DNA from 3 places in the Geobacillus sp. WSUCF-018B genome. Region 3 is predicted to be linked to each of the others. Evidence: riboswitches for the same ligand, from Rfam matches in the RefSeq annotation. Region 3 holds a riboswitch; each other region holds the start of a gene.
The links. Region 3 has a riboswitch for S-adenosylmethionine ahead of CV944_RS11430 (hypothetical protein). Riboswitches for the same ligand answer to the same signal wherever they lie in the genome.

Region 1: it holds a riboswitch for S-adenosylmethionine, as region 3 does, so the genes downstream of both, mtnK (S-methyl-5-thioribose kinase) here and CV944_RS11430 (hypothetical protein) in region 3, are expected to answer to the same signal.
Region 2: it holds a riboswitch for S-adenosylmethionine, as region 3 does, so the genes downstream of both, CV944_RS11175 (bifunctional homocysteine S-methyltransferase/methylenetetrahydrofolate reductase) here and CV944_RS11430 (hypothetical protein) in region 3, are expected to answer to the same signal.

The regions. Positions count from the first base shown of each region.
Region 1 covers NZ_PIJF01000032.1:11,614-21,514, reverse strand. The annotation lists gene CV944_RS10630 (pyridoxal phosphate-dependent aminotransferase) at 1-878, opposite strand, end outside; gene CV944_RS10625 (carbon-nitrogen family hydrolase) at 977-1,792, shown strand; SAM riboswitch class I at 1,886-2,054, shown strand; gene mtnK (S-methyl-5-thioribose kinase) at 2,140-3,327, shown strand; gene mtnA (S-methyl-5-thioribose-1-phosphate isomerase) at 3,397-4,464, shown strand; gene CV944_RS10610 (sugar ABC transporter substrate-binding protein) at 4,451-5,614, shown strand; gene CV944_RS10605 (sugar ABC transporter ATP-binding protein) at 5,611-7,161, shown strand; gene CV944_RS10600 (ABC transporter permease) at 7,103-8,116, shown strand; gene CV944_RS10595 (methylated-DNA--[protein]-cysteine S-methyltransferase) at 8,191-8,694, opposite strand; gene CV944_RS10590 (PAS domain-containing sensor histidine kinase) at 8,684-9,901, opposite strand, start outside.
Region 2 covers NZ_PIJF01000035.1:1,246-11,146, forward strand. The annotation lists gene metH (methionine synthase) at 1-2,800, opposite strand, end outside; gene CV944_RS11175 (bifunctional homocysteine S-methyltransferase/methylenetetrahydrofolate reductase) at 2,793-4,640, opposite strand; SAM riboswitch class I at 4,710-4,811, opposite strand; gene CV944_RS17315 (hypothetical protein) at 4,880-5,032, opposite strand; gene CV944_RS11180 (ABC transporter ATP-binding protein) at 5,093-6,151, shown strand; gene CV944_RS11185 (ABC transporter permease) at 6,148-6,957, shown strand; gene CV944_RS11190 (ABC transporter permease) at 6,954-7,757, shown strand; gene CV944_RS11195 (ABC transporter substrate-binding protein) at 7,758-8,831, shown strand; gene CV944_RS11205 (hypothetical protein) at 9,242-9,559, shown strand; gene CV944_RS11210 (DUF1572 domain-containing protein) at 9,684-9,901, opposite strand, start outside.
Region 3 covers NZ_PIJF01000036.1:13,995-23,895, reverse strand. The annotation lists gene glpK (glycerol kinase GlpK) at 1-909, shown strand, start outside; gene CV944_RS11455 (ABC transporter ATP-binding protein) at 1,231-2,256, shown strand; gene CV944_RS11450 (ABC transporter ATP-binding protein) at 2,243-3,169, shown strand; gene opp4B (oligopeptide ABC transporter permease) at 3,188-4,156, shown strand; gene CV944_RS11440 (ABC transporter permease) at 4,178-5,086, shown strand; gene opp4A (oligopeptide ABC transporter substrate-binding protein) at 5,100-6,884, shown strand; SAM riboswitch class I at 6,946-7,047, shown strand; gene CV944_RS11430 (hypothetical protein) at 7,129-7,452, shown strand; gene CV944_RS11425 (VOC family protein) at 7,468-7,851, shown strand; gene CV944_RS11420 (PaaI family thioesterase) at 7,952-8,434, shown strand; gene CV944_RS11415 (PaaI family thioesterase) at 8,790-9,206, opposite strand; gene hutG (formimidoylglutamase) at 9,348-9,901, shown strand, end outside.

The DNA of each region.
Region 1 (9,901 bases), on a different contig from region 3:
CAGTCTTGCGGGCCGAGGAGCGCAGCTGCCGCCGCTTCTTGGACGGCGCCGAACAAGCTGACGTACAAATGATCTTGCAACAACTCAATGGCACGGATGATCCGCTCATTGCCGACAGCGAACGCCACGCGCCAGCCGGCCATATTGTACGTTTTCGAGAACGTGTAGATTTCAACGCCAATGTCTTTCGCCCCGTCCACTTCTAGAAAGCTGACCGGCTTTTGGCCGTCAAAGCCGATCGCGCCATAGGCAAAATCGTGCACAACGGCTATGCCGTACTTTTCCGCAAACGCCACCGTTTCAGCAAAAAACTCCTTCGTCGCCGTCGCGCCGGTCGGGTTGTTCGGATAGTTTAAAAACATCAGTTTCGCCCGGTCGGCCGCCGCCCTGGGAATGGCCGAATAATCCGGCAGAAACCCATTCTCCGCGACAAGCGGCATCATTTCCATCCGCGCGCGGGCGAGCGCGATTCCCGACCAATAGTCCGGATAACCCGGGTCCGGGACGAGCACGACATCGCCCGGGTTGACGAGGCAAAGCGGCAGCTCGACAAGCCCGGCTTTGCCGCCGAACAAGATGGCGACCTCGCGGGCCGGGTCGATCGTCACCCCGTACTCGCGCGCGTAAAACGCCGCTACGGCTTCTTTCAAAAACGAGTAGCCTTGAAACGGCGAATATTTATGGTATTTTGGGTTCGCGGCTGCCTTCTGCATCGCTTCGACAATGTGCGCCGGCGTCGGCTGATCCGGATTGCCCTGCCCTAAGTTGATCACATCATAACCCGCCTTGATCTTCGCACCGACTTTCGCCACGAGCGAGGCGAAAAACTGCTTCGGCAGCTGTTCAAGCAGTTCGGAAAAGGGAAATTCGATCGTCATCGTCCACACCTTCTCAAAAATTCTTGAAATTCTAGTGCAACATCATATATCGTTAAAAGCAAAATGTAAAGAAAAATTTTTTTCCGAGGTGAACGCTCATGACGATCCGCATCGCCTGCCTGCAGCTTGACATTGCATTTGGCGATCCAGCAAAAAACGAACAGCAAGCCGAACAGGCCGTGGAATCCGCTGCCAAAGACGGCGCTGACATCATCGTGCTGCCAGAGTTATGGACGACCGGCTACGATTTGACGCGCCTGGATGAAATTGCCGACGAAGGCGCCGAACGGGCGAAGGCGCTCGCTTCCCGATTGGCGCAAACGTACGGCGTCCATTTCGTCGCCGGTTCGGTCGCCAAAAAAACAGCCGCCGGCGTGACAAACACGATGATCGTGGCCGACCGCCATGGCCAAATCGTCGGCGAATACAGCAAGCTTCACCTGTTCCAATTGATGGATGAACATTTGTATTTGCAGCCGGGAAACGAGCCAGGCTTGTTCTCGCTTGACGGGCTGCCGTGCGCTGGGGTCATTTGCTATGACATCCGATTTCCGGAGTGGATTCGCGCCCATGCGTTGGCCGGAGCGGAAGTGCTGTTTGTCGTCGCCGAATGGCCGCTTCCCCGCCTTCACCATTGGCGGACGCTCCTGATGGCGCGGGCGATTGAAAACCAATGCTATGTCGTCGCTTGCAACCGGGCCGGACGAGACCCGAACAACGTGTTCGCCGGCCATTCGCTCGTCATTGACCCGTGGGGCGAGATCATCGCCGAAGCCGACGAACAGCCGGGTATCTTAACCGCTTCCATCGACCCGTCGCTCATCCAAGACGTCCGCGCACGCATCCCGGTGTTTGCCGACCGCCGGCCGCACGATTATGAAGAGGCGGCAAAAAAATTTTTCAAAACGTATTGACAATCCGCCAGCCCAACCTGTATCATTCGAATCAAGCAACCAAACGATTGTTAACATCGTGAAAATTGCAAAAACTTAATAGCTAGATCGGTACTCTTATCAAGAGTTGGCTGAGGGAATTGGCCCAATGAAGCCCAGCAACCGACCGTAATGCTATCGTGAGATAGGGCGCACGCCAAAGGCGGCGCCGGAAGCGAACCGCTTCCGCAGGGCACGGTGCTAAGTCCAACAGAAAGACCGATGTCTTTCTGAAAGATAAGAGGCGCGAAGACGATGCATCTTCAAGCCTCTTTCCGTATGCGAAAGAGGCTTTTTCATTTGCCAAAACCTAAAGGGGGAACGTGAAAATGACGATTGTCCAATCCACTGTTTACGAACCGCTCACCGAACAAAAAGCGACCGCCCTCGCCGTCCGCCTCGGCCTATTCCGAGACGGGGCGCCGCTTGTGTGCCGCGAAATCGGCGACGGAAACTTAAACTTAGTCTTTCATATCGTCGATCAGGAAACGAAGCAAGGCGTCATCATCAAACAGGCGCTCCCGTACGCGAAAGTCGTCGGCGAAAGCTGGCCGCTCACGTTAAAGCGCGCGGTTATTGAAAGCAACGCGTTGCGCACGTTTGCCAGCTATGTACCGCAATACGTGCCGAACGTCTACTATTCTGACGAATCGCTTGCCATTACCGTGATGGAAGACTTGTCCCGTCTGCAAATCGCCCGCAAAGGGTTGATCGAAGGGAAAACATTCCCGCTTTTGTCCCGGCATATCGGCGAATTTATCGCCAAAACAGCGTTTTACACATCCGATTTCGGCATGAACCAGCAAGAGAAAAAGAAATTGGCGCAAAGCTTCGTCAATCCGGAACTGTGCAAAATCACCGAAGATCTCGTCTTCACCGATCCATTTTTCGACCATGACACGAACAACTTCGAAGACGAGCTGCGGCCGGACGTCGAAACGCTTTGGAATGACGACCGCCTCCGTTTGGAAGCGGCGAAGTTGAAGCGCAAGTTTTTAACCGAAGCCGATGTGCTTCTGCATGGCGATTTGCATACCGGCAGCATTTTCGCAAGCACCGACGAAACGAAAGTAATCGACCCGGAATTCGCTTTTTACGGCCCGATCGGCTTTGACCTTGGGCAGTTTTTCGCCAACTTGCTGTTAAATGCGTTGTCCCGCCCTGACGTTGAGCGCCAACCGCTCTTTGATCACATCGACCAGACCTGGGACGTCTTTGCGTCCATATTCTCGGAGCTTTGGCGCACCAAAAGCATCGAGACGTACGCCGCAACACCGGGCTTGCTTGACGAAGTGCTCCGGCATGCGTTCATCGATGCTGTCGGCTTTGCCGGCTGCGAAGTCATCCGCCGGACGATCGGCCTCGCCCATGTGGCCGACCTTGACGGCATCGAGCAGAAAGAAGCCCGCCTTGCCGCCAAACGACACGCGCTCCGCCTCGGCCGCCGCCTAATTGTCGAGCGCAACGAGCTGACCGGAACGGACGGCTTCCGCCGAGTGTTTGCAGAAACCGAATAGTAACACGGCGACGACCGGCCCAGTGCCGGCCCGGATCAACGGAAAATGTGAAAAGAAAGGAAGACGACGATGGACACCTTTGCCATCCCGCGCTCTGTCGAGTGGCGCGAGACGCATATCACGATTTTAAACCAACAAAAATTGCCATTAGCAACAGAATATATCGACCTGCATACGCTTGAAGACGTGTACGATGCGATCGCCTCGCTGAAAGTGCGCGGAGCGCCGGCGATCGGCATCACCGCCGCTTATGGTCTGGCGCTCGCCGCCTCGCATTATAAAGCGGAAACGGTCCACGAGTTCCATAGCCGCCTAAAGCAAGACCGCGATTATTTGGCAAGCGCCCGCCCGACGGCCGTCAATTTGGTTTGGGCGCTTGACCGGCTCACTGCCGCCGCCAAAGACGCCGCCTCGGTCAACGAAGCGAAAACGGCGCTTATTCACGAGGCGATCCGCATCCAAATCGAGGACGAAGATGTCTGCCGCCGCATCGGCGAACATGCGTTATCGCTTTTTCGCCCAGGCGACCGGGTGATGACGATTTGCAACGCCGGCTCGATCGCCACCGCCCGCTACGGCACGGCGCTCGCCCCGTTTTATTTGGCGAAAGAGAAAGGGATCGAGTTATCCGTGTACGCCCTTGAGACGCGCCCCGTTTTGCAAGGAGCGCGTCTGACCGCCTGGGAGCTGATGCAAGCAGGCGTCGACGTCACGCTTATTACGGACAACATGGCGGCGCAAACGATCAAAGCGAAAGGGATTCGCGCCATTATCGTCGGAGCCGACCGGATCGCACAAAACGGCGATACAGCGAACAAAATCGGCACGTTCGGCCTCGCCTTGCTCGCCAAATCGTTTGGCATTCCGTTTTACGTCGCCGCACCGTTGTCCACCATCGATTTGGCGACAAAGACAGGGGCAGACATCCCGATTGAAGAGCGCCATCCGGATGAAGTGACCCATCTGGCCGGCGTGCGCGTCGCCCCGGAAGGCGTCAACGTGTATAACCCGGCGTTTGACGTGACGCCAAACGAACTGATTACCGCGATCATTACCGAAAAAGGCATCGTCCGCGGCAGCTACAGCGCGGCACTGCCAGCGTTATTTGCAAAGGAGGAGCAGCATGAAACGATTTAAGGCCTTATCGTTCCTTTCTCTTCTTTTCTTTGCCGTGTTCTCCGTCTTGGCCGGCTGCACGAACGAGCAAGACGCCGTGAGCTCTAAGCCGGCCAACGAAACGAAGCAAACGGCCATCCAAGGCGACACCGTCTCATCCAACAGCCAAACCGCATCGAGCAGCGAACAGGCGGCCATCCCGGAGAAGCTGAAAAAACCGGTGAAGATCGCCGCCATTATGCAAATGTCCATCGGCACGTTCTCGTCGCAATACATCGCCGGCGTCAAAGAACAAGTGCAAAAGTTCGGCGGCGAAGTGCAAATTTACAACGCCGACAACGACTTGACGAAAATGGCCTCATACGTAGAAACGGCCATCACGCAAAACGTTGATGCCATTCTGCTTGATCACGGCCGCGCTGATGCGCTCGAAGGCCCGGTGAAAAAAGCGGTTGAAAAAGGCATCCCGGTCGTCGCCTTTGACAACGATTTGAACGTTCCCGGCGTCACCGTCATCGACCAAGACGACTACAGCCTCGCCTGGAAAACGTTAAAAACACTCGCCGAAGATTTAAATGGAGAGGGCAACATCGTCACGATTTGGGTCGGCGGTTTTACTCCAATGGAGCGGCGCCACGTCATTTATGAGGCGTTCAAAAAACGCTATCCGAACATAAAAGAAGTCGCCAAGTTCGGTACGGCGAGCGCCAACACGGCTTTGGACACGCAAACGCAAATGGAGGCCATTTTGAAAAAATATCCGAACAAAGGCGACATTGACGCCGTCTTCGCAACTTGGGACGAGTTCGCCAAAGGAGCGACGCGCGCCATCGAGCAAGCCGGGCGTACGGAAATCAAAGTATACGGCATCGATTTGAGTGACGAAGACTTGCAAATGATCCAAAAACCGAACAGTCCGTGGGTGGCGACAACAGCGACGGATCCGGCGGAAGTCGGCCGCGTTCAGGTGCGGTTCGCCTATCAAAAAATCGCCGGCGAGAAAACGCCGAACATTTACTCGCTCGAGCCGCATTTAGTAAAACGGACCGACTTGCCCGATAAGCAAGTATCGATGAACGAGCTTTCGCAATACATCCCGGGCTGGGGGCAATCGAACGTCGCCATCTCGCCATGGATGAAAACGTTGGAAGCTCAGGTGAACAAAAAATGAACAGGCTGTCAATGCGAGGCATTGAAAAATCGTTTGGCGCGGTGCGCGTGCTTGACGGCGTGGACTTTACCGTCCGTCCAGGCGAAGTCCACGCCCTTTTGGGCATGAACGGCACCGGCAAAAGCACGCTCATGAACATTTTGGCCGGCGCCATTCCTCCCGACGCCGGCACGATCACGATCGATGGCGTCAACTGCACCTTTTCGTCGCCGCTTGACGCGAAACGAGCCGGCATCGGCTTCGTCGTCCAAGAGGTCGACACGGCGCTTTTCCCAGGATTGCCCGTTTACGAAAACTTGGCGGCTGATGAGCTCGCTGATGTGAAGAAACAGCCGATCCGCTCGCTGCGCCGGGAAAAAGAACGGGCCGCTGCTCTGCTTCGCCGCGTCGGCCTTGCCATTTCGCCGGCAAAGCTCGTGCGCGACTGCTCGCTCCATGAAAAACAGCTGATCGTGCTCGCCAAAGTGTTGTCATCGAATGCGCGCTACATCATTTTGGACGAACCGACCGCCGCCTTGAGCGAAGCCGAAACGAAGCGGCTGTTTGCCATCATCACGGAACTGAAACAGCAAGGCGTCGGCTTTATTTACATCTCTCATAAACTGAAAGAAGTGCAGGAAATCGCCGACCGGCTGACGATTTTGCGCGACGGCCGCGTCGTCTACCATGGTTCCGCCCGCGGTTTGCCGCTTGAAGACATCGTCCTTCATATGACCGGAACAAGGCGAGCCGCCGCCATGAAACAAACGCGCGCGCATGGAAGCGACATCGCCTTTGCCGTCCGTGGGATCACGATCGAAAAAACCGGCACGACGGTCGATCTTTACGCCCATCGCGGCGAAATCGTCGGCATCGCCGGCTTGGTTGGCGCAGGCAAAACGGAGCTCGCTGAAAGCCTCATCGCCCACCGGAAGACGTCTGGCGAATGGCAACTTGACGGCCGGCGCTATACATTTTCATCGCCGCATGAAGCGATTGCCGCCGGCCTTTGTCTTATTCCGGAAGAACGGCGCAAACAAGGGCTGTTCTTGCCCGAGTCAGTGAAAACCAACATCACCGTCCGCCTCCTTTCCCGGCTGTCGCGCTGGCAATGGATCAGCCGGAGGAAGGAAACGGACGCCGCCGACGAACTTGTCCGCTCGCTCGGCATCCATCCGCCGTCGCCTTCGACCGCTGTCCGCCACTTAAGCGGCGGCAACCAGCAGAAAGTCGTCATCGGCAAATGGCTGAACACAAACGCGCGTGTTTTTCTATTCGACGAGCCCACGAAAGGAATCGATGTCCACGCCAAACAAGAGGTGTTTTCCATCATCCGTGCTCTCGCCGATGAAGGAAAAACAGTACTGTATTTTTCGAGTGAATTTCACGAGCTTCTTGAGGTGTGCGACACCATCTACATCATGGCTGACGGCCGGCTACTCACCCGCCTGCCGGCCGCAGAACTAACCTATGAACAGCTTGTGTACTATTGCAGCGGAGGTGAGATCGATGAGCCAGCCAGCCGTTTCCACAGCGCCGTCGAAAAAAGCGGCGCCGTTCATTCTTGAATTTTTGTATAAACATGGCACACTGCTTGCCATTTTGGCTGTAATCGCCTATTTTGGCCTGACACAAGACCGGTTTTTCACCTATGAAAACTTCAGCGACATTTTGCGTTCCATTTCCATCGTCACCTTGGTGGCCATTGGCATTACATTTTCGCTCATCGTCGACGGCTTCGATTTGTCGGTCGGTTCGACAGTGAGCTTGGCGACGATTGCCAGTGCGGCGGCGCTTGTCTTGCATCGCCAAGAAATTTTCGTCACCTTGCTCGTGCCGCTGTTGCTCGGCGTCGCCGTCGGGCTGCTTAATTCGTTGTTGATCGTCAAATTCAAACTGCCCGATTTGCTCGCCACGTTGGCGACGATGTACGCGATCAACGGCGTGCAGCTTACGTATACAAAAGGATTTTCGATTTATAACGACATGCCGCTGCCTGATGGCGGCACGGCGCCGGGCAAATTTATTCCTTCCTTTTTATTTATCGGCCAAGGGGAGCTGTTTGGCGTGCCGTTTTCGGTCTTGCTCATGCTCGTTGTCGTCATGGCCGCCCACTTGTTTTTAACATACACCAAACCTGGCCGTCTCTTTTATTTAACGGGTGAAAACCGGGAAGCGGCACGGCTCTCCGGCATCCCGGTCAACCGTTACCGGACGTATGCGTACGTCATCAGCGGCTTTTTCGCCGCCTTGGGGGGCATCGTGCTCGCCTCGCGCATCGGCACCGGGCAAGTGTCGGCCGGCGCTTCGTTTTTGATGGACGGCGTCGCCGCCGCCTACATCGGCTTTTCTGTCTTCGGCGCCGGCAAGCCGAACGTCATCGGCACCCTGTTCGGTTCGATTTTGATGGGCGTGTTGTTGAACGGCTTGACGATGATGAACGTCCCGTATTACGCCCAAGACATTATAAAAGGCGCCATTTTAGTCGGCGCCCTTGCGTTGTCGCATTGGCAAAAAAAATAATGTCCCGTTCCCTGCCCCCATGGATTCGCGTCATGGGGGCGGGCGCCATTTTGGGAGGCATACACCCCCACCGATCAGCTGAAGCGCGATTGATAGCGCCGCTCCAGCTCCAGCAGCTTTGCTTTTACATCGGTCCGGCTTCCGGCGTAGCCGACGAGGGCGCCGTTTTTGCCGACAATGCGATGGCACGGGACGATGATGGCGAGCTCATTCGCCCGGTTCGCCTGGCCGACGGCGCGGACCGCCTTCGGGCGGCCGATTTGCGCAGCGATGTCAGCGTATGTCGCCGTCTCGCCGTATGGGATGCGGCAAAGCGCCGCCCACACTTCTTCTTGGAAGGGCGTCCCTTTCCATTTCAGCGGCAAATCAAACGTCCGGCGGCGGCCGTGAAAGTACTCATCCAACTGTCGAAGCGCGCGTTCAAGCAACGGCGACCGGCTTTGGACAACCGGATGCCCGCCCGCAAACGCGCGCCATTCTTCCGGAAACAGTTCAACTTTCATGATCGCTTCGCCGTCGGAAGCGATGTATAGATCGCCAAGCAGCTCCGACCGGTATACGGCATATTCAATCGCCATCGTCGTCTTCCCTCTCTGTCCGCTCAATCGGCAGCGTAATATGAAACGTCGTGCCGACCCCGACTTCGCTTTCCACGTCAATTTTCCCTTGGTGCTCTTCTATGATTTTATAGCTGACCATCAAGCCGAGTCCGGTGCCGCGTTCTTTCGTCGTATAAAACGGCTCGCCGAGTTTTTTGATTTTATCTTTCGGAATGCCGCATCCTTGGTCGGTGATGGAGATGCGCACATAGCACCCGGCGCGGGTGATGCGCACCGTAATGTCCCCGCCTTTTGGCATCACTTCGATGGCGTTTTTCAAAATGTTGATAAACACCTGCTTCAGCTGATTCGGCTCGCAATACACCGGCGGCAGCCCGCGGTCGAAATCGGCAATGATTTGCACGTTATGCATCATCGCCTGGGCGCTGATCAAATCGATCGTATCCTGCATGATTTTGCAAATGTCGTTTTGCTTGTATTGCACCGCCTGCGGTTTGGCCAAAACGAGAAACTCGGTGATGATCGATTCGATCCGCTTCAATTCCGACATAATGACATTAAAATACATCGAATAATCGCCGTCAATGCTTCCTTGCAGCAGCTGGATGAACCCTTTTAACGCCGTCATCGGGTTGCGGATTTCGTGGGCGATGCCGGCAGCGAGCTCGCCGACGACATTGAGCGTATCCGATTTGCGCAGCTGCAGCTCCATCTCCTTCCGCTCGGTCACATCGCGAAACGTCATCATTCCAACGCCGGGAATGACTTCTTTTTTCAACGAAAACTCGATGATTCGCCCCTTTGTCTCATCGGAAAACTCGACTTCGCCGCTCGCCTCGCCAGCGCGCTGACACTCAGCCATCAGCTTGTTCAACTGGCGGCGCGCCCGGTCCGGAAGAAGTTCGCCGACCTTCCGGCCAAGAAGCGCCTCCTTTTCAGCAGAAAAAATGCCGCAGGCGATTGGATTGGCGTCAATGATGCGATGCTGCTCATCCCAAAGCAAAATGCCGTCCATCGAGTGATCGAAAATGCTGCGGAATTTTTGTTCGCTTTCCCGCAGTTCGCGCTCGATTTTCCGCCGCTCGCTCACGTTGCGGAAAATGGTCAAATGGTAGCCGTCAATCGCCCCTTTTTTCATCGTAAACTCAAGCTGTTTCTGTTCGCCGTTTGGCATATGGAACGTCAGCTCATCGCGAATTTCCCCTTTTTGGCGGAACTCGCTGAA
Region 2 (9,901 bases), on a different contig from region 3:
CAACGAGTTCGTCGACGACCGCTTTTAACGCCAACGCTTTTTCGTCCCGTTCTTCAAGCAGCCGCTTCACTTTTCCTTTCAAGCCGAGGTGGTGGCCGAGCACCATTTGCCAGTTGACGTACGGCAACACATGGTCAAGCGGCACGTTTCGCAGCACGTGGCGCTCGAGGTCGGCCGGGATGTAGACGGGAACGTCGGTCGAGACGTTCGATTTGAACGCGGTGGCGACCGCCGTTGGCCGTGTCGGCTCGTTTTCGGTCGCTTCTTTTTTCTTGTAGTCAATTTCGCCTTGCTGGAGTTGGTTGGCGAGCGCGAGCCCGTCCATGGCGTCTTTCGCGTACAAGACGATGCCGTCGTATTCGGGTGCGATTTTGTTTTCGGTAAATTTGCGCGTCAAGGCGGCGCCGCCGACTAAAATGGGCGTTGAGATGCCGGCTTGCCGCAAATCTTGGGCGGTGACGACCATCTGTTGGGCCGATTTGACAAGCAAGCCCGACAACCCGATGATGTCGGGCTGATGTTCGCGCACCGCTTCAATGAGTTGCTGCGGAGCGACTTTAATGCCGAGGTCGATCACCTCGTAGCCGTTGTTGCTTAAAATGATGTCGACCAAGTTTTTGCCGATGTCATGCACATCGCCTTTGACGGTGGCGAGAATGACTTTTCCTTTTGTGCTTCCTTCTTTCTTTTCCATATACGGCTCTAAAAAGGCGACCGCTGCTTTCATCACTTCCGCGCTTTGCAATACTTCAGCGACGATGAGCTGGTTGTTGTTGAACAGCCGCCCGACTTCATCCATGCCGGCCATGAGCGGACCGTTGATGATCGACAGCGGATCGGAGTAGGTCTCAAGCGCCTTCTCTAAATCGGGAATGAGCCCGTCTTTCGACCCTTCAATGACGTAGCGGGCGAGCCGCTCTTCAAGGCTCAAGTTCTCCTCAGCCGGCTTGGCGGCGGTGATTTTGCTTCGGTAAAATTCGATAAAGGTGTTTAATGTTTCATCGCTCGTGTCAAACAAAAGCGCTTCGGCCATCCGCACTTCCTCTTCCGGAATCGAGGCGAACCGCTCAAGCTTCTCAGTGTTGACGATCGCATAATCGAGCCCAGCTTGCGTGCAATGGTACAAAAAGACGGAGTTGAGCACCTCGCGCCCGGCCGGCGGCAAGCCGAACGAGACGTTGCTGATGCCGAGCATCGTCAAGCACTCCGGCAGTTGCTCTTTAATGAGGCGAATGCCTTTGATCGTTTCGTTCGCCGCGCCGATGTATTGCTCATCACCGGTGCCGACCGGGAAGACGAGCGGATCGAAAATGATGTCGCGCGCCGGCACCCCGTAGCGGTTCACGAGCAAGTCATACGAACGCAAGGCGATCTCGAGCTTTCGTTCGGCGGTGACCGCCATTCCTTGTTCATCGATCGTGCCGACGACGACAGCGGCGCCGTATTTGTGCAAGAGAGGAACGACTTTCGCAAACCGCTCCTCGCCGTCTTCCAAGTTGATCGAATTGATGATCGCTTTCCCTTGCGAGTAGGTGAGGGCGCGCTCGATGACGCGCTCGTCGGTTGAATCGATGACAAGCGGCACTTTCACTTTTTTCACGACTTCGCGGACGAACTGCTCCATGTCATGGAGTTCGTCGCGGTCTGGGTCGGCGAGGCAAATGTCGATGACATGGGCGCCGTTTTTCACTTGGGCGCGGGCGACTTCCGCCGCTTCTTCGTATTTCCCTTCGGCGATGAGGCGCTTGAATTTGCGCGAGCCGATCACGTTTGTCCGCTCGCCGACAAAGAGCGGACGCATCGTTTCATCATAGATGAGCGCCTCGATGCCGGAAACGGCGTGGACATCAAACGAAGACGGAATCGCCCGCGGCGGGATGCCGCGCACCGCTTCGGCAATGGCGCGGATATGATCCGGCGTTGTGCCGCAACACCCGCCGACGATGTTGATCCATCCCTTTTCGGCAAAGCGGCGGATTTTCTCTGCCAACATCTCCGGCGTTTCATGGTAGCGGCCTTCCTCATCCGGCAGCCCGGCGTTCGGATAGCAGCTGACCGCCGTGTCAGCGAGCGAGGCGAGCGTCCGCAAATGGTCGGTCATAAACTCCGGACCGGTCGCGCAGTTTAAGCCGACGGCGATCGGCTTCATATGGCGCACCGAGATGAAAAACGCATCGATCGCCTGGCCGGCGAGCGTCGTGCCCATCGGCTCGATCGTGCCGGAAATCATGAGCGGCACGCGGCGGCCGACCGCCTCAAACGCCTTGGAAATGCCGAGAAATCCAGCTTTTACGTTCAACGTATCTTGGCACGTCTCCAGCAACAGAAGATCGACGCCGCCCAACAGCAGCCCGCGCGCTTGTTCTTCATAGGCGGCGACGAGTTCCTCAAAGGTCGCGCCGCCTGTCACCGACAACGTCTTCGTCGTCGGCCCCATCGACCCGGCGACAAAGCGCGGCCAGTCGGGAGTTGAGAACGCCTCCGCCGCTTGTTTGGCGAGCTTGGCCGCTTCGATGTTCAACTCGAGCGCCAAATGCCCGAGGTTGTATTCATCGAGCACAATGCGCGTCGCCCCGAACGTGTTCGTTTCGATGATGTCAGCGCCCGCTTCCAAATACGCTTCGTGAATGCGGCGGATGACAGGCGGGGCGGTGAGGGTCAAATATTCGTTGCACCCTTCATACGCCTCGCCGCCAAAATCGGCGGCTGATAGGTTGGCGCTTTGGATCATCGTCCCCATCGCGCCGTCAATGACGAGAATTTTTCGCTGCAGCTGCTGTTCTAAGGTGATGTTAGCCATGAACAACCTTCCTTTCTTTGGCGGCCGCTTCTTTTTCATGGATGTAGCGGACGAGCTCGACCGTCATGTCATAGCGCAAAAACGGCGTGATCAAATAAATGCCGTTAAACAAATCAAACGCCGCGTCAATGAGCGATTTGGCGATGGCAATTCCTTCGCGCGCCGCTTCTACTGGGTCGCTGCCGCAGGCGGCCATGCGGGCGCGAATCTCGTCCGACAGGGTGATCCCCGGCACTTCATGGTGCAAAAACTCGGCGTTGCGCGCGCTCACAAGCGGCATAATGCCGATGTAGATCGGCGTGGCGAGATGTTTCGTTGTTTCGTATATTTGCACGATTTTTTCTTCCGAGTAAACCGGCTGGGTCAAGAAATAGTGGGCGCCGCATTGAATTTTTTTCTCCATTCGCTCGACCGCTTTATCCAAATGGCGGACGTTCGGATTGAAGGCCGCACCGATCGAGAAGTTCGTTTTTTGCCCGAGCGGTTTGCCCGAGTACGATAATCCCTCGTTGAATTGGCTGATTAGGCGGATGAGATCGAATGACGACACATCATACACGGACGTCGCTCCCGGGAAATCGCCGATTTTCGACGGGTCGCCGGTAATAGCGAGCACGTCGGTGATGCCGAGCGTATGCAACCCCATCAAATGCGACTGCAGGCCGATCAAGTTGCGGTCGCGGCACGTAATATGCACGAGCGGGCGGACGCCGAGCCGCTCTTTCACGATCGTGGCGACGGCGGCGTTGCTGATGCGCGGCGTGGCAAGTGAGTTGTCAGCTAACGTCAGCGCGTCGATGCCAGCGTCATGGAGCGCTTTCGCCCCAGCGAGAAACTTGTCAATGCCGAGTTGCTTCGGCGGATCGAGTTCGACAATGACCGAGCGGCGCGTGCGGGCGAGCTCGGGAAGCGGAGTCGGCGCGGGCCGATCGGCTTGCACCGATACAGATGCCGTGCGCCGCTTCACCGTTTTTTCCGTCACCGGCGTCCGGTCGGCGAGCGCCTTTGCCATTGCCTCAATATGTTTCGGCGTCGTGCCGCAGCACCCGCCGATCAAGCGCACCCCTTGATCGCGGAACGCTTTGGCCGCCTCTTCAAAATATTCCGCGTTCGTTTCATAGACAAGCCGGCCGTCGCGGTAATCCGGGAGGCTCGCGTTCGGATACGCCGACAAAAATGCGCGATTGGGCAGGGGCACTTCCTCAAGCGACTGAATCATATAGTGCGGACCAAGCCGGCAGTTGAGCCCGACAACATCGGCCCCGAGCGCCTCCAGGCGGCTAAGGGCGTCCGCGAGCGGCGTGCCGTCTTGCAAAACGCCGACTTCATGGAGCGACACATGGGCGATAATCGGCAAGTCCGTCTCTTTGCGCGCGATGGCAAGCACCGTCTCCAACTCTTCCAAATCGTAATACGTCTCCAGCAGCACACCATCAACCCCTTCGGCAAGCAGCACAAACAGCTGCTCGCGAAACGTCCGCTTCACTTCGTCAAGCGGTACGACACTTTTGTTTAACGTGCGCAGCCCTCCGATCGTTCCGAGCACGTACGCCCCCCCATTGGCTGCTTGCTTCGCCAGTCTTACAGCGGCGCGATTGATCGCCGGCACCTCGTCTTGCAAGCCGTAGCGCGCGAGTTTCACATAGTTGGCGCCGTATGTATTCGTCTGAATGACATCGGCGCCCGCCGCGATATACGCTTCATGAATATGAATGATTTCGTCTGGATTCGATAGATTCAATTCTTCAAAACAACGGTCGACGCCATGCGAATATAAAAGCGTCCCCATCGCTCCGTCGGCGATGAGAATGCGTTGTTTCAACTCATCGAGCAGCCCCACGTTTGATTCCCCCATTTCGTTGTAGTAAAAGAAAAAAGCCTTCTAAGAAGAAGACTTTTCGTTCGCTTCTTCTTATCTTCCAGGCTGTTGCCTGTCTGGATTTAGCACCTTGGCCGCGGCCAGGTTGCTGAGGGTTCACCGGGCCAGTCCCTCCCCCTCTCTTGATAAGAATGTCCGTATGCGGTTGTTTATTTCGTCTTGACTATTACTATATAATTTAATGTATTTTTTGAAATTATTCAATACGGTGAAGCAAGGAAATTTGAAAAAACGATCAATGAGACAGCGGCTTTCCGCATTGCGGGCAAAATTGGAAGCTGTTCTGCGGAATAGTCAGCCGCTTTTTGTTTTTTAGTCGCCGACATGGCGGAAAGCATATTTTTCCGTTGCACTTTCTACTCTCCTATGTTCTAATTAGGAATAGTGAACATCAAGAAGATGGGGGGCTGAAAGTGAACGGAGAAATCATCCGCTTCGAGCGAGTGACGAAGGAATACGACGGCGCAGCCGTACTGGATGATGTCAGTTTTGCGATGGAGCGCGGGAAGTTTTATACGCTGCTTGGACCGTCGGGGTGCGGGAAGACGACGATTTTGCGGCTGATTGCCGGGTTTATCGAACCGACGCAAGGAACGATTTATTTCCACGGAAAGCCGATTCAAAACGTCCCGCCGAACAAACGGCAAGTCAACACTGTTTTTCAAGACTATGCGTTGTTCCCTCATCTCGATGTGTTTGAAAACGTTGCGTTTGGTTTGCGCGTGAAAAAGATGAAAGAAACCGACATTCGCGAGAAAGTGAGGGAAGCGCTTCGGTTTGTCAACTTAGACGGCTATGAGCGCCGCCGCATTCAAGAAATGTCAGGCGGCCAGCGTCAGCGCGTCGCGATTGCGCGGGCGATTGTGAATGAGCCAGAAGTTTTGCTCTTGGATGAGCCGCTATCGGCCTTGGATTTGAAGCTGCGCACGGAAATGCAGTATGAACTTCGTGAATTGCAGCGCCGCTTAGGGATTACGTTCATTTTTGTCACGCATGATCAAGAAGAAGCATTGGCGATGTCCGATTACATTTTTGTTCTGAATAAAGGAAAAATTCAGCAGTTTGGGACGCCGAAAGACATTTACGACGAGCCTGTCAATCGATTCGTCGCCGATTTCATTGGCGAATCGAACATTTTGTCAGGGCGCATGATCGACGATTTCCTCGTCGAATTTGCCGGCAAACAGTTTGCGTGTGTTGACCGCGGCTTCGCGCCAAATGAACCGGTCGATGTCGTCATCCGCCCGGAAGATTTGGAGCTCGCGGCGCCGGAAGACGGGCAGATCGTCATCCGCGTCGATTCGCTCTTATTCCGCGGTGTCCATTATGAAATTTGCGGCTATGACGAAAACGGCAACGAATGGCTTGTCCATTCGACGAAAAAGGCCGAAGTCGGGGAAACGGTCGGCCTTCGTTTTGAACCGGAAGCGATTCACGTCATGCGACTCGAAAAGGAGGATGAGGACGCATGACGGAACGGGCGTGGCGGAACTGGTATTTAATCCCTTATGGCATTTGGCTTGTGCTGTTTGTCGTGGCCCCGATTGTCTTTTTGGTGTATGAATCGTTTTTGGATCTTGACGGCCATTGGACGTTGTCCAACTATAAATCCGTATGGACGCCCATTTATTTGAAAATGATGGCGTATTCGTTTTGGTATGCGTTTTTAATCACGCTTGTGTCGCTGCTCATCGGCTATCCGACCGCCTATTGGCTGACGAAGACGCGGCACAAGCAGCTATGGCTGTTGTTGCTTATTTTGCCGATGTGGGTGAATTTGCTGCTGAAGGTGTATGCGTTTTTAGGGCTGTTCGGCACGTACGGGCTGGCCAACGCTTTGTTGAAAGCGCTGGGCGTTGGGCCGCGGCAGCTGTTGTTCACCGATTTCAGTTTTGTCTTTGTGTCGGTGTACATTTTTATTCCGTTTATGGTGCTGCCGATTTTCAACGCGCTGGAGGAGCTGCCGCCATCGCTTGTCGATGCCGCCCGCGATTTGGGCGCTTCGGCTTGGACGACGTTCCGCCGCGTCGTCTTCCCGCTCACGCTTGGCGGGGTGAAGGCCGGCTGCCAGGCGGTGTTTATCCCGGCGCTGTCGCTGTTTATGATTACGCGCCTCATTGCGGGCAACCGCGTCATTACGCTCGGCACCGCCATTGAGCAGCACTTCCTCGTCACCCAAGATTGGGGAATGGGGGCGACGATCGCTGTTGTGTTAATGATCGCGATGGCGGTCATCGTCGTCCTGACAGGAACCGGAAGGAAAGAGGGAAGCCGATGAAACGGACGCATTGGTGGGGACGTGTGTACTTGTTAGTCGTGTTTGCCGTGATGTATACGCCGATTGTGTATTTGATGTATTATTCGTTCAACAGCGGCGGGGCGATGCACGATTTTCAATCGTTCACGTTTAAATGGTACCGCGACGTGCTGTCCGACGACCGCTTGCTCATCATCGTTTTGAATACAATCGTCATTGCGCTGCTGTCGGCGGCGGTCGCGACGATACTCGGGGTCATCGGGGCGCTCGCCGTTTACTATGTCAAGCGGCAGCGAACGAAAAACGCTCTTCTCGCCCTCAACAACGTGCTGATCGTCAGTCCGGATGTCATCATCGGCGCTTCGTTTTTGCTGCTGTTTACAATCGCTGGCATCAAGCTCGGCTTTACGTCCGTGCTGTTGTCTCATATCGCGTTCAGCGTGCCGATTGTCGTGTTGATGGTGCTGCCGAAACTCGAGGAAATGAGCCCGACGCTGATTGATGCGGCTAGAGATTTAGGAGCCAGTCATTGGCAAGTGCTGTCCGGTGTGGTGCTGCCGTTTTTGGCGCCAAGCATATGGGCGGGCTTTTTCATGGCGCTTACGTATTCGCTCGATGACTTTGCCGTGACCTTTTTTGTCACGGGAAATGGGTTCTCGACGCTGTCGGTGGAAATTTATTCGCGGGCGCGCCAGGGCATTTCCTTATCGATCAATGCGCTGTCGACGCTGCTATTTTTATTTACGATGCTGCTTGTCATCGGTTATTACGTGCTCAGCCAAAAAGGCGGCCGAATGTACGGGATAGGGGGGCGAAAGTAGGTGAGACGGCTTGTCCAAGGGTTTGCGGCCGTGTTTATCGCCGCGTTCGTCCTCATGTTCATCACCCACCGGTTGAACGAAGCGGAAGGGTACGGCGGAGGCAAAACGGTGACCGTTTACAACTGGGGCGATTACATCGACCCAGCGCTCATTCGGGAGTTTGAAAAAGAGACAGGGTGGAAAGTGATTTACCAAACATTCGATTCCAACGAAGCGATGATGGCGAAAATCGCCCAAGGCGGGGCGACGTTTGATGTCGCCGTTCCGTCCGATTACGCCATCAGCAAAATGATCGAGGAAAACTTGCTGTTGCCGCTCGATCACGACAAGCTGCCGAATTTACAATATATCGAGCCGCGGTTCCTCAACTTGTCGTTTGATCCGCACAACCGGTATTCCGTGCCGTATTTTTGGGGGACGGTCGGCATCGTCTACAACCGCGAGATGCTTGGCGGCAAGACCATCACAAGCTGGAACGACTTATGGGATCCGAGTTTGCGAAACCAAATTTTGCTTGTCGACGGAGCGCGCGAAGTAATGGGGATGGCGTTAAACAGCCTCGGCTATTCCCTCAATGACACGAACAAAGCCCATTTGCAAGAAGCAAAGCGGAAACTCGATCGACTCATGCCGAATGTGAAGGCGATTGTCGGCGATGAGATCAAGCTGCTTCTCGTGAATGAAGAAGCGGCCATCGGCGTCGTCTGGTCGGGTGATGCGGCGGAAATCATCGCCGAAAACGACAAGCTCGACTATGTCGTGCCGAAAGAAGGATCCAACCTATGGTTTGACAACATGGTCATTCCGAAAACAGCGAAAAACATCGAAGGAGCGCACGCGTTTATCAATTTTATGCTCGACCCGAAACACGCGGCGCAAAACGCCGAGTATGTCGGCTATTCGACGCCGAATCGCGCGGCGCTTCGCTATTTGCCAAAAGACATCGCGGGCGATCGGCGCTTTTACCCCGATTTGGATTCAGCTGGACATCTCGAAGTGTACGAAAACTTAGGAAAACACATGCTCGCCTACTACAACGAACTGTTTTTGCAGTTTAAGATGCAGCAAAAGTAACCATATAGATGCAACGAAATCGTTTCACATATCCTTGACGGAAAAAGTGGCTTATCCATTTTTGACTGTCGAAGGCAAGCCACAGGCTTGCCTCCGTCACGCTTTAGCGTGACGGAGGACCGAACAACGACTCGCTTCACAGACCCATTCATGGGTCTGGAAGCGGCGTTGTTCGGTCACTCGACAGTCGGATGCAATGACCGGTAAAAACGAAAAGTGTTAAAGCTTTACATTGCATCTATACAATCAGAGCAGGCGCCGCCCTCTGCAATAGGGAGATGGGCGCCTGCTTGGCGTTTGCGTAAAGGGGAACGAAGAAGCCCATGGGCGGCTTCACATACAAGAAGGGATCGGACGCAGGGAAGAAGAATAGAAAGACATGATATGATGAAAAAGAGGAGGTGGGAACGTTGCCCAATCATTTGCCTATGGAAGAAAATGTGATGGATATGCTCATCGGCGGCTTTTCGGTTGTGATGTTGATCGCGGTTGCGACAATCGTTTTTCTTTGGCGAAGGAATCGAGAGGGGCGGGCGTTTCTGTGGATATTGGCCCATTTCTTGTTGCTGTCTCTGGCTGTTTCATTTGCGCTGAAGGCGATTTCCTTTGATCTTACCCATGTGCAGGCATCCGAAGAAATCTCCCTCCTTCTTGGCAAGGCGGGGTTGGCGTGGGGAGCAGGGATGGTTTGTTTGTTGGTCGGTATTGTGAAACTTTCCAGACGATGACTGCGATCCCGATAGGTATGATTGGGAAGGAACAACAAACAACAAAAAGAAGCCATCCACCTTTATCGGCTGACGGTTCTGAGGGGCGGATGGCGTTTGCATGATCATTCGAATAAGGAGTTGCCTATGTTGTTTTTCGATTTCTTGGTATGGTCAGTGTTTTCCAGTTGTTTGCGTTCAGCTGTTTCGCGATATAGACGATTTGCCCGATATGATACGAATAATGGTACATTTGCCGCTCAATGGCTTCGATGACGGAATGGGGTTCGCCGCGGATCGTGACCGTCCGCAACAAATCCGTTTCTTGCAGTTCGTTCAGCGTCTGAAAGAAAGCAGACCACC
Region 3 (9,901 bases):
ACGCTCGAGTGGGATGACGAGCTGCTTGCGATTTTAAACGTGCCAAAGGCGATGCTTCCTGAGGTGCGCCCGTCCTCGGAAGTATACGCGAAAACGGTTCCGTATCATTTCTTCGGCGTGGAGGTGCCGATCGCGGGAGCCGCGGGCGACCAGCAGGCGGCTTTGTTCGGCCAGGCGTGCTTTACGGAAGGGATGGCGAAAAATACGTACGGCACCGGTTGCTTTATGCTGATGAATACGGGGGAAAAAGCGGTGCAATCGAAACACGGGCTGCTCACAACGATCGCCTGGGGAATTGACGGCAAGGTTGAATACGCCCTTGAAGGCAGCATTTTCGTCGCCGGTTCGGCCATTCAATGGCTGCGCGACGGCTTGCGGATGATCAAAACGGCGGCTGACAGCGAAGCGTACGCCGAAAAAGTCGAGTCGACCGACGGGGTGTATGTCGTCCCAGCGTTCGTCGGGCTTGGCACGCCGTATTGGGACAGCGAAGTGCGCGGGGCGGTGTTTGGCCTCACGCGCGGCACAACGAAAGAGCATTTCATCCGGGCCACCTTGGAATCGCTCGCTTACCAGACAAAAGATGTGCTCGCCGCCATGGAAGCCGATTCCGGCATCTCGCTGACCACGTTGCGCGTTGACGGCGGGGCGGTGAAAAACAATTTCCTTATGCAATTCCAGAGCGATTTGCTTGCCGTTCCGGTCGAACGTCCGGTCGTGAATGAAACGACGGCCTTGGGTGCGGCGTATTTGGCCGGATTGGCCGTCGGCTACTGGAACAGCCGAGATGACATCGCCGCCCAATGGCAGCTCGAGCGCCGGTTTGAGCCGAAGATGGATGACGACAAGCGAACGATGCTCTACGATGGCTGGAAAAAAGCGGTGCGGGCGGCGATGGCGTTTAAATAACTATAGGGAACAAAGCAATAATCGATCGTGAATGGGCGGCCGCGGTCAAGCTGTGTCCTTTTCCACTTTTTTGTTCATTGCTTAGGCAGATGTTCCTTTCGTGGAGCATCTGCTTATTTATTGTCCAAAAAATAGTGGTTGAAACTGAGCTGTAGTTCACAGTCATGTTTTTCTATGAGGTATAAGACTGGAAAGGAATCAAAAAATTTACTGACATTTTTTCTATAAATATTGAATTTAGAAAAAAAATGATAGAATATTATCTAAATATTATATATAGTATAAAATTTTAGTAATACTAACAAAAGGGAGAAGGACACATTGGCAAAGCAAACGTTATTGGAAATTGAGGAGTTGCGAGTCTCTTTCCGCATCGGTGATGACTATTATGCGGCGGTCGACGACGTTTCGCTGGCGATCGGAGAGAACGAAGTCGTCGCTCTCGTCGGGGAGTCGGGTTGCGGCAAAAGCTCACTCGCTTTGTCGATCATGGGTCTCCACCCGCCCGAAAAGACAAAAATTGAGGGGCGCCTGCACTTTAAAGGGACAAATTTGCTGTCGCTCTCCGTTGCCGAACTCAATCGCATCCGCGGCAAAGAAATCGGGATGATCTTTCAGGATCCGTTAACGGCGCTCAATCCGCTCATGACGGTCGGCCGGCAGATCGAAGAAAGCATGGATTACCATCTGCGGCTGTCAGCAGCCGAAAAAAAGAAGCGAACGATCGTCTTGCTTCGCAAAGTCGGCATTCCGGAGCCGGAAAAGGTGTACCACCGTTATCCGCACGAGTTGTCCGGGGGGATGCGGCAGCGGGTCGTCATCGCGATCGCCATCGCCTGCGAGCCCGCCCTGCTCATCGCCGATGAACCGACAACGGCGCTTGATGTGACGATTCAGGCGCAGATCATAGGGCTGCTCAAAGAGTTGCAGCGGCAAATGAAAACGAGCATTATTTTAATCACGCATGATTTGGGGGTGGTGGCGGAAATGGCGGACCGTGTGGCGGTCATGTATGCTGGGGAAATCGTTGAGTTAGCGGACGTCGATACCATTTTTCACCGTCCGCTTCATCCATACACTCGCTCATTGTTGCAGTCGATCCCGTCTGCGCAGACGAAAAAGGAACGACTCCACGTCATCCAAGGGATCGTTCCGCCGCTGCATAAACTGCCGCGGCGCGGCTGCCGCTTCCAGCCGCGCATCAGCTGGATTGGGGCGGATAAGCACGAATCGGATCCGAAGTTGCGGGAAGTGGAGCCGGGGCACTGGGTGCGTTGCACATGTTACCAACATTTTTATTTTCCCGATGATCAAACGGTAGGTGGAATCGGCTATGGCGCTTCTTAACGTCAACCATTTGAAAGTATACTATCCGGTGCGCGGCGGTTTTTTTCGCCGGGTGGTCGACCATGTCCGCGCGGTGGACGATGTCAGTTTCACGCTGAACAAAGGGGAAACGTACGGGCTCGTCGGCGAGTCCGGCTGCGGCAAGACGACGACAGGGCGCGCGATTATCGGTTTGATCCGCGCCACGGCCGGGGAAGTGCTGTTTGAAGGGACGGATTTGACAAAGCTTCGCCGCCGCGAGTTTCATCCGTATCGGAAAGACATCCAGATGATTTTCCAAGATCCGTATTCTTCGCTCAATCCGCGCAAACGTGTGCTCGACATTGTCGCCGAGCCGCTCCGCAATTTTGAACGCCTGTCCCCGCAAGAGGAGCGGCAGAAGGTGCAATACGTTTTAGAGCGGGTCGGCTTGAGCGCGGAGTCGATTTACAAATATCCGCATGAATTTTCCGGCGGACAGCGCCAACGCATCGGCATTGCGCGGGCGCTCACGCTCAATCCGAAGCTCATCATCGCCGATGAGCCGGTGTCGGCGCTTGATGTGTCGGTGCAGGCGCAAGTGTTGAATTTCATGAAAGAAATCCAGCAGGAGTACGGGCTGACGTATTTGTTCATCAGCCATGATTTAGGGATCATCCGGCATATGTGCGACCGCATCGGCATTATGTACCGCGGCCGGCTCGTGGAGGAAGGGACGAGCGAGGAGATTTTTACGAATCCTCAACATATTTATACGAAACGTCTGCTCTCCGCCATTCCGAACGCCGATCCGCGCGAACGCGGCCGGCAGGAGGCGCTTCGCCGCGAAGTGGAAAAAGAATATGAGCAGTCGTATTCCCGCTATTTTGATGCAAACGGCCGGGCTCACCCGCTCAAGCCGATTTCGCCGACGCACTCGGTGGCCATTCCGTAAAGAGGGGAAGACGGGAAGATGCTGAAATTTATTTTACGGCGAATCCTCATTATGATTCCGCAATTGTTTTTGCTGAGCGTCCTCATTTTCTTGCTGGCGAAGGCGATGCCGGGCGATGCGCTGACGGGGCAGCTGGCGGCCAACCCGAAAATGGATCCGCAGACGCTTGAGGAAATGCGGGAAAAACTTGGCTTGAATGATCCGGTACATATTCAATACATCCGTTGGGTGAAAAACATGCTGCAAGGGGATCTCGGCCTTTCCTATACCCACCAGCAGCCGGTCACTGATCTGCTGGCCGGACGGATCGGGAATACGGTGTTGCTGTCGGCGGCGATTTTAATTTTGACGTACCTGATTGCCATTCCGCTTGGCATCGTGTCGGGGCGATGGACAGATACATGGGCTGATAAGCTGATCGTCGGCTACAGCTATCTCGGGTTTGCCACGCCGCTGTTCATTTTTGCTTTGATCATGCTGTTTATTTTCGGCTTTCACCTTGGCTGGTTTCCAACCGGCGGCAGTGTGGACGTTCAGGTCGAGGAAGGGACGCTCGCTTACTATTTAAGCAAATTGAACCATCTCATGCTTCCGGCGTTGTCGGGAGCGCTCATCAACACGGTCGTTACGATTCAATATTTGCGCAGCGAAATCGTCGATACGAAAGTGAAAGATTTCGTGAAAACGGCGCGGGCGAAAGGCGTGCCGGAGCGGCACATCTATTGGCGCCATATTTTGCGCAATTCGTTTTTGCCAATCGCGGCGTTTTTAGGGTATGAGATCACCGGGCTTGTCGGCGGTTCCGTGTTTTTGGAGTCGATCTACAGCTATCCGGGGCTTGGCCAGCTGTTTTTGCAGTCGATTATGCAGCGGGATTACAGCGTCGTGACGGCGCTCGTCATGATTTCCGGCCTGGCGACGCTGGTGGGCACGCTGTTGTCGGACATCATTTTGAGTGCGGTCGACCCGCGCATCCGGATTGAGTAGGGAAGGAGGAAGGCAGCTGACATGAAAGCGGAAATCAGCGGCCCAACGCCGGCCGGAGCGAACATCGAGAAAAGCCCTTCCGCCTTTTCGATCATGTGGCGGGAGGTGGCTCGGGATCGGCTCGCGCTTGGTTCGCTCATCATTTTAGGAATCCTTTTGTCGATCGTCTATGGCGTGTCGCTCTTTTTGGATCAAGAGGAAATCGTGAAAGTGGATTTTCTTTCCATCTATTCTCCGCCGTCAGCGGAACACTGGCTTGGCACAGACTACGGAGGGCGCGACGTGTTTGGCCAGCTCATCATCGGCGCCCGCAATTCGTTTACGATCGGGCTGGCCATTACGCTCATCACTGGGGCGATCGGCCTCATTGTCGGATTGGTGGCCGGCTATTTCGGCGGCTGGATTGACAATGTCATTATGCGCATCATCGATTTCATTCTCGTTCTGCCGTTTTTGATGCTCGTTATTGTTTTTGTCGCCACTGTGCCTAAATATAATGTATTGACGTTCATTTTGATCATGAGCGCGTTTTTGTGGACGGGCAAAGCCCGGCTGATCCGCGCCAAAACGCTTGCCGAGCGCGAGCTGGATTATGTCAGCGCGTCAAAAACGCTCGGCACGCCAGATTGGAAAATCATTATTTTTCAAATTTTGCCCAACCTCAGCTCGATCATTATCGTCAATTTGACGTTAAATTTGGCGGGCAACATCGGCATCGAGTCCGGGCTCACGTATCTTGGCTTCGGGCTGCCGGAGAGCACGCCGAGCTTAGGGACGTTGGTCAGCTATGCGACCAACCCGGATGTTTTGCAAAACAAATGGTGGGTTTGGTTGCCTGCGTCATTGCTTATTTTAGTGATGATGCTGTGCATAAATTTCATCGGCCAAGCGCTGAAACGTGCGGCTGATGCAAGACAACGACTAGGATAAGGGGGAAGAAAATGTGAAGAGAAAATGGCTGGCGGCTCTCGCCGCGCTCTTGCTCGTGCTCGCCGGGTGCACGGGCAAATCCGACACAACGAGCGGAAAGGGCAACAATAACGAAAAACCGGCGGCTCAGAAGGAAGACATCAGCAAATTCCCGATGACGGTGAAAAACGACGGGAAAATCATCGATGGCGGCGTGTTGAAATACGGCCTTGTGTCCGATACGCCGTTTGAAGGGACGCTCAGCTATGCATTCTACACCGGAGCGCCCGACGCAGAGATTTTGCAATTTTTTGACGAGTCGCTTTTCCGGACGAACGGTGACTATGAAATTACAAATGATGGGGCTGCCACGTATGAGTTGTCGGATGATAAAAAGACGATGACAATCCATATTAAAGACAATGTGAATTGGCATGACGGCCAGCCGGTGACCGCCGAAGACTTGGAGTATGCGTATTTGGTCATCGGCCATAAAGATTACACCGGCGTCCGCTATGGCGATGCGCTCATCCAAGGCATCGTCGGGATGGAAGAATATCATAGCGGCAAAGCGGATAAAATTTCCGGCATTAAAGTCATCGACAAAAAGACGTTGACGATCACATGGAAACAGGCCAATCCGTCGGTGTTGACTGGCATTTGGGCGTATCCGCTGCCGAAGCATTACTTGAAAGACATTCCGATCAAAGACTTGGCGAAATCGGATAAAATCCGGAAAAACCCGATCGGGTTCGGTCCGTTTAAAGTGAAGAAAATCGTTCCGGGCGAGTCGGTCGAATTTGTTCGCAATGATGACTACTGGGCTGGCAAACCGAACTTGGAAGGCGTCATTTTGAAAGTCGTCAGCCCGCAAGTCGTCCTGCAAGCGCTGAAAAAAGGCGAAATTGACGTCGCTGAGTTCCCGACTGACCAATATTTGAACGCGAAAGGGACGAAAAACATTCAGTTTATCGGCAGAGTGGATTTGGCGTACAACTATATCGGCTTTAAACTCGGCCATTGGGATGCGAAAAAGCAGGAAAACGTAATGGACAATCCGAAATTCCAAAACAAAAAACTGCGCCAAGCCATGGCGTACGCCATCAACAACCAAGAGGTGGCCGACCGCCTGTATCATGGTTTGCGCTTCCCGGCGAACACGCTCATTCCGCCGTCGTTCCCGGGCTATCATGACAGTTCCATCAAAGGGTATACGTACAATCCGGAAAAAGCGAAACAATTGCTGGATGAAGCGGGATATAAAGATGTGGATGGCGATGGCCTCCGCGAAGATCCAAACGGCAAAAAATTCAAGGTCAACTTCTTGGCGATGAGCGGTGGGGACATCGCTGAACCGCTGGCCAAATTTTATATGCAATGCTGGAAAGATGTGGGCCTCGATGTCCAACTTGTGGACGGACGCTTGGCGGAGTTCAACTCCTTCTACGATATGGTCGAAAAAGACGATCCGAAAGTGGATGTCTACGCCGCCGCTTGGGGAACTGGAACGGACGTCGACCCGTACGGATTGTACGGCCGCAACGTCATGTTCAACTACTCGCGTTGGGTGAACGAGAAAAATGATGAGCTGCTAGAAAAAGGCCATTCCGAGCAGGCGTTTGATAAGGAGTATCGCCGGAAAATTTACAGCGAGTGGCAAAAGCTAATGAACGAAGAAGTGCCGGTCATCCCAACGTTGTATCGTTCCGCCATCTATGCGGTCAACAACCGTGTCGCCAACTTTACGGTTGACCCGAGCTCGAAGCTGACGTGGAAAGATGTCGGCGTCACGTCCGAGCAGCCAGAAGTGGCGGAATAAACAAAAAAGCGATTGCTTCTATGGGATTCGATATGGTAACATGAAAGACAAATGATCATACGTCTTATCAAGAGTGGGCGAGAGAACGGGCTTGATGACCCCACAGCAACCTGCCGGCAAGGTGCTAACACCCGCAAAGCGGTCTCGCTTTGGATGATAAGAACGGCTGCCCCCTTTCGCATCATTCCGAGGCGAAAGGGGTTTTTGTCGATAGGGGGTGAAGGGGGAAATAGTGAAGAGGGACATGTCGATCCGAGCTTGCATGGCCGCTCATCTCCGTGCCGCTGCGTTCGCCGTTCATGTCATGCGCTGCGTGCAGGCGGAGCTGATTCGGTTTGACCCTGAAGCGGCGGTTTATGTCGACCGCGGGGGCGGATATACCCACTTGTATGGGAAAGCGCAAGGGACAACCTTTTCAGTGTTGTTGACCGACAGCGAGGCGGACGAATGGAAGGCGGACGGACCGTACGCCCTTGATCGCTACATATGGACAGAGCTTGGGAAAAAAGGGGTTTTTCCAATGCGGATGACGCCGTATTTACAAGCTGTATGGTTAATGGAGTCATAGAAAGGAAGAGGACGAATGGCAGTCAAAAAATTTGAGCATGTCGGCATTCAAGTAAAAGACATCGAGGCATCAAAGGCATTTTACCAAAACGTCGTCGGCCTGGAGTTGCTTGACGAAATGATTCATACGAACGGAACGATGAAACTGGCGTTTTTAGGGATTGACGGCTCGATCATCGTCGAGCTGATCGAAGGATACAACCCGAACTTGCCGACGGAAGGAAAAGTGCACCACGTGGCGTTTACGGTCGAAGGCATCGAGCAGGAAAAAGAACGGCTTCAGTCGCTCGGCGTCCCGCTTGTGTGGGAGGAGATTACAACGCTCCCAAACGGGGCGAAATACTTATTTTTCCTTGGCCCGGACGGCGAATGGATCGAGTTTTACGAGCCGGCGCAATGAACGAAGGGGAAGGCGGCCATCGGTATGGCCGCCTTTTGCCGTGCAAGAAGGAAAATAGGGAGTGCACCGCGTATAGGTAAAGGGGAGAGGAGGAGAACAGATGGAGCCGCAAGTTATCCACGCCATTCAAGACGACTACCCGGATGAATTTGCCTGGTGCTATGGCTGCGGACGGCTGAATGAGCAAGGCCATCATTTCCGCACCGGCTGGGACGGGGACAAAACGGTGACCGTCTACACGCCGCGCCCGGAACATACGGCGATCCCTGGGTTTGTGTACGGCGGGCTGATCGCCTCGCTCATCGACTGCCATGGCACCGGGTCGGCGGCGCTTGCCTTGCATCGGAAAAACGGCCATGAGCCGGGAAGCGGGGAAACGCCGCCGCGCTTTGTTACTGCGTCGCTTCACGTCGATTTCGTCAAGCCGACGCCGCATGGAGTGCCGCTTGTCGCCGTCGGCACTGTGACGGAGATTCATCCGAAAAAATGGAAAGTGGACACCGAAGTGTTCGCCAACGGCGAACTGTGCGCCCGCGGGCAAGTCGTCGCCGTCGTAATGCCGAAAACGTTTGTCCGTGGGTAACAAGCAACAAAAGGCGCCGGAGAGCGGCTGTTTTTGACAGCGCTTTCTCCGGCGCTTGGCAACTGGTCGAAAACGGCTGCGCCTCACCTCGTTTCGCCATTGAGGACTGATGATGTCACGAAAAAGGCAACTCGACAACGCCTCTTCTCAAGTGGGGAAACCTTGTGAAATTGGTTCTCCTTTTTCAACAAAACCACCGATTTGGCGAACATCATCGTTTTTCACCGGTTTTCTCGGATTCCTCTGATCATCGCTTTCCATGCGTTTCAAAACAACAACAGCAGCTGCTGTTTGGCCTCGTCGAATCCAAGGAGAACGAGCATGCGCAAAAACGCCTTTTGGAGATCCATCACCTTCACGGTTTGTCCATGATCAGCACCGACGACGTGGCGCTCGCCACCTCTTTGCCGTTTTGCCGCACGATGGCGGTTACATAGGCGACGGTTTTCCCGAACTTTTCCACCCGCGCCTCGATTTCGGCTTCTCCAGCCGCCGCTGGGCGGTGAAACGTCGTCTGCAAGTTGATGGACGCGTGCAGCTGGTCATCGCGAAGCAAGGTCGTCACCGCATACGCCATGAGAATGTCCGCCGCCGCCCCGACGAACCCGCCCATAATCACCCCGTTGCCGTTGAGCAGCGATTCGCTGATCGTCCATACGCCTTTCGCATAGCCGTCTCGGGCTTCCGTCAGGCGGACGCCGAGCGTTTCGTCGCATGGGGGCGGCGCGCTTTGACCGGCGATGACAGCGTGCAAGTTGGTCATTGGCTTCATGTGGAACACCCTTTCTGTTGTCAATCATGTTTTTTTATTCGCCAAACGGCGGCGATTTCCTCTTTTCGCGTGCATGAGGAGGAGAACGGCAAAGCTGTGGCGAAAGAAACAAGCAGCTGATGATGGAAAGGAGATGGTCTCATGTATCAACCGCCAGACGCCGGCCGTTGGACGGGACGGATTGACAGCGTGAGCGATGAGCAGGCGTTTCGTCTTCATCAGCGCATTCGCTTGCTCGATTTGTCGCAGCCATTGGAGACGGTGGAACGAGCGGCGGCATTCATCGGGTTTGCGTGCGACGAAGGAGTGCGCCGCAACCAAGGCCGCCAAGGGGCGAAAGAGGCGCCGGCCGCCGTCAAAGCGGCGCTGGCCCGGCTGCCTTGGCATCTTCCGGAAGGGGTCGTTGTCTATGACGCAGGCGATGTCGTTTGCGTCGATGAACGGCTCGAACAAAGCCAGACTGAACTTGGGAAGGCGGTCGCCCGCCTGCTGAAAAACGGGATGGCGTCTATCGTGATCGGCGGCGGCCATGAGACGGCGTACGGCCATTACTTGGGCGTTCGCGAAGCGCTCGGGCCCGAAGCCCGCCTTGGCATCCTCAACATTGACGCCCATTTCGACTTGCGCCCGTACGATGACGGGCCGACGTCCGGGACGATGTTTCGGCAAATATTGGATCAAGACGAACGGGTCCG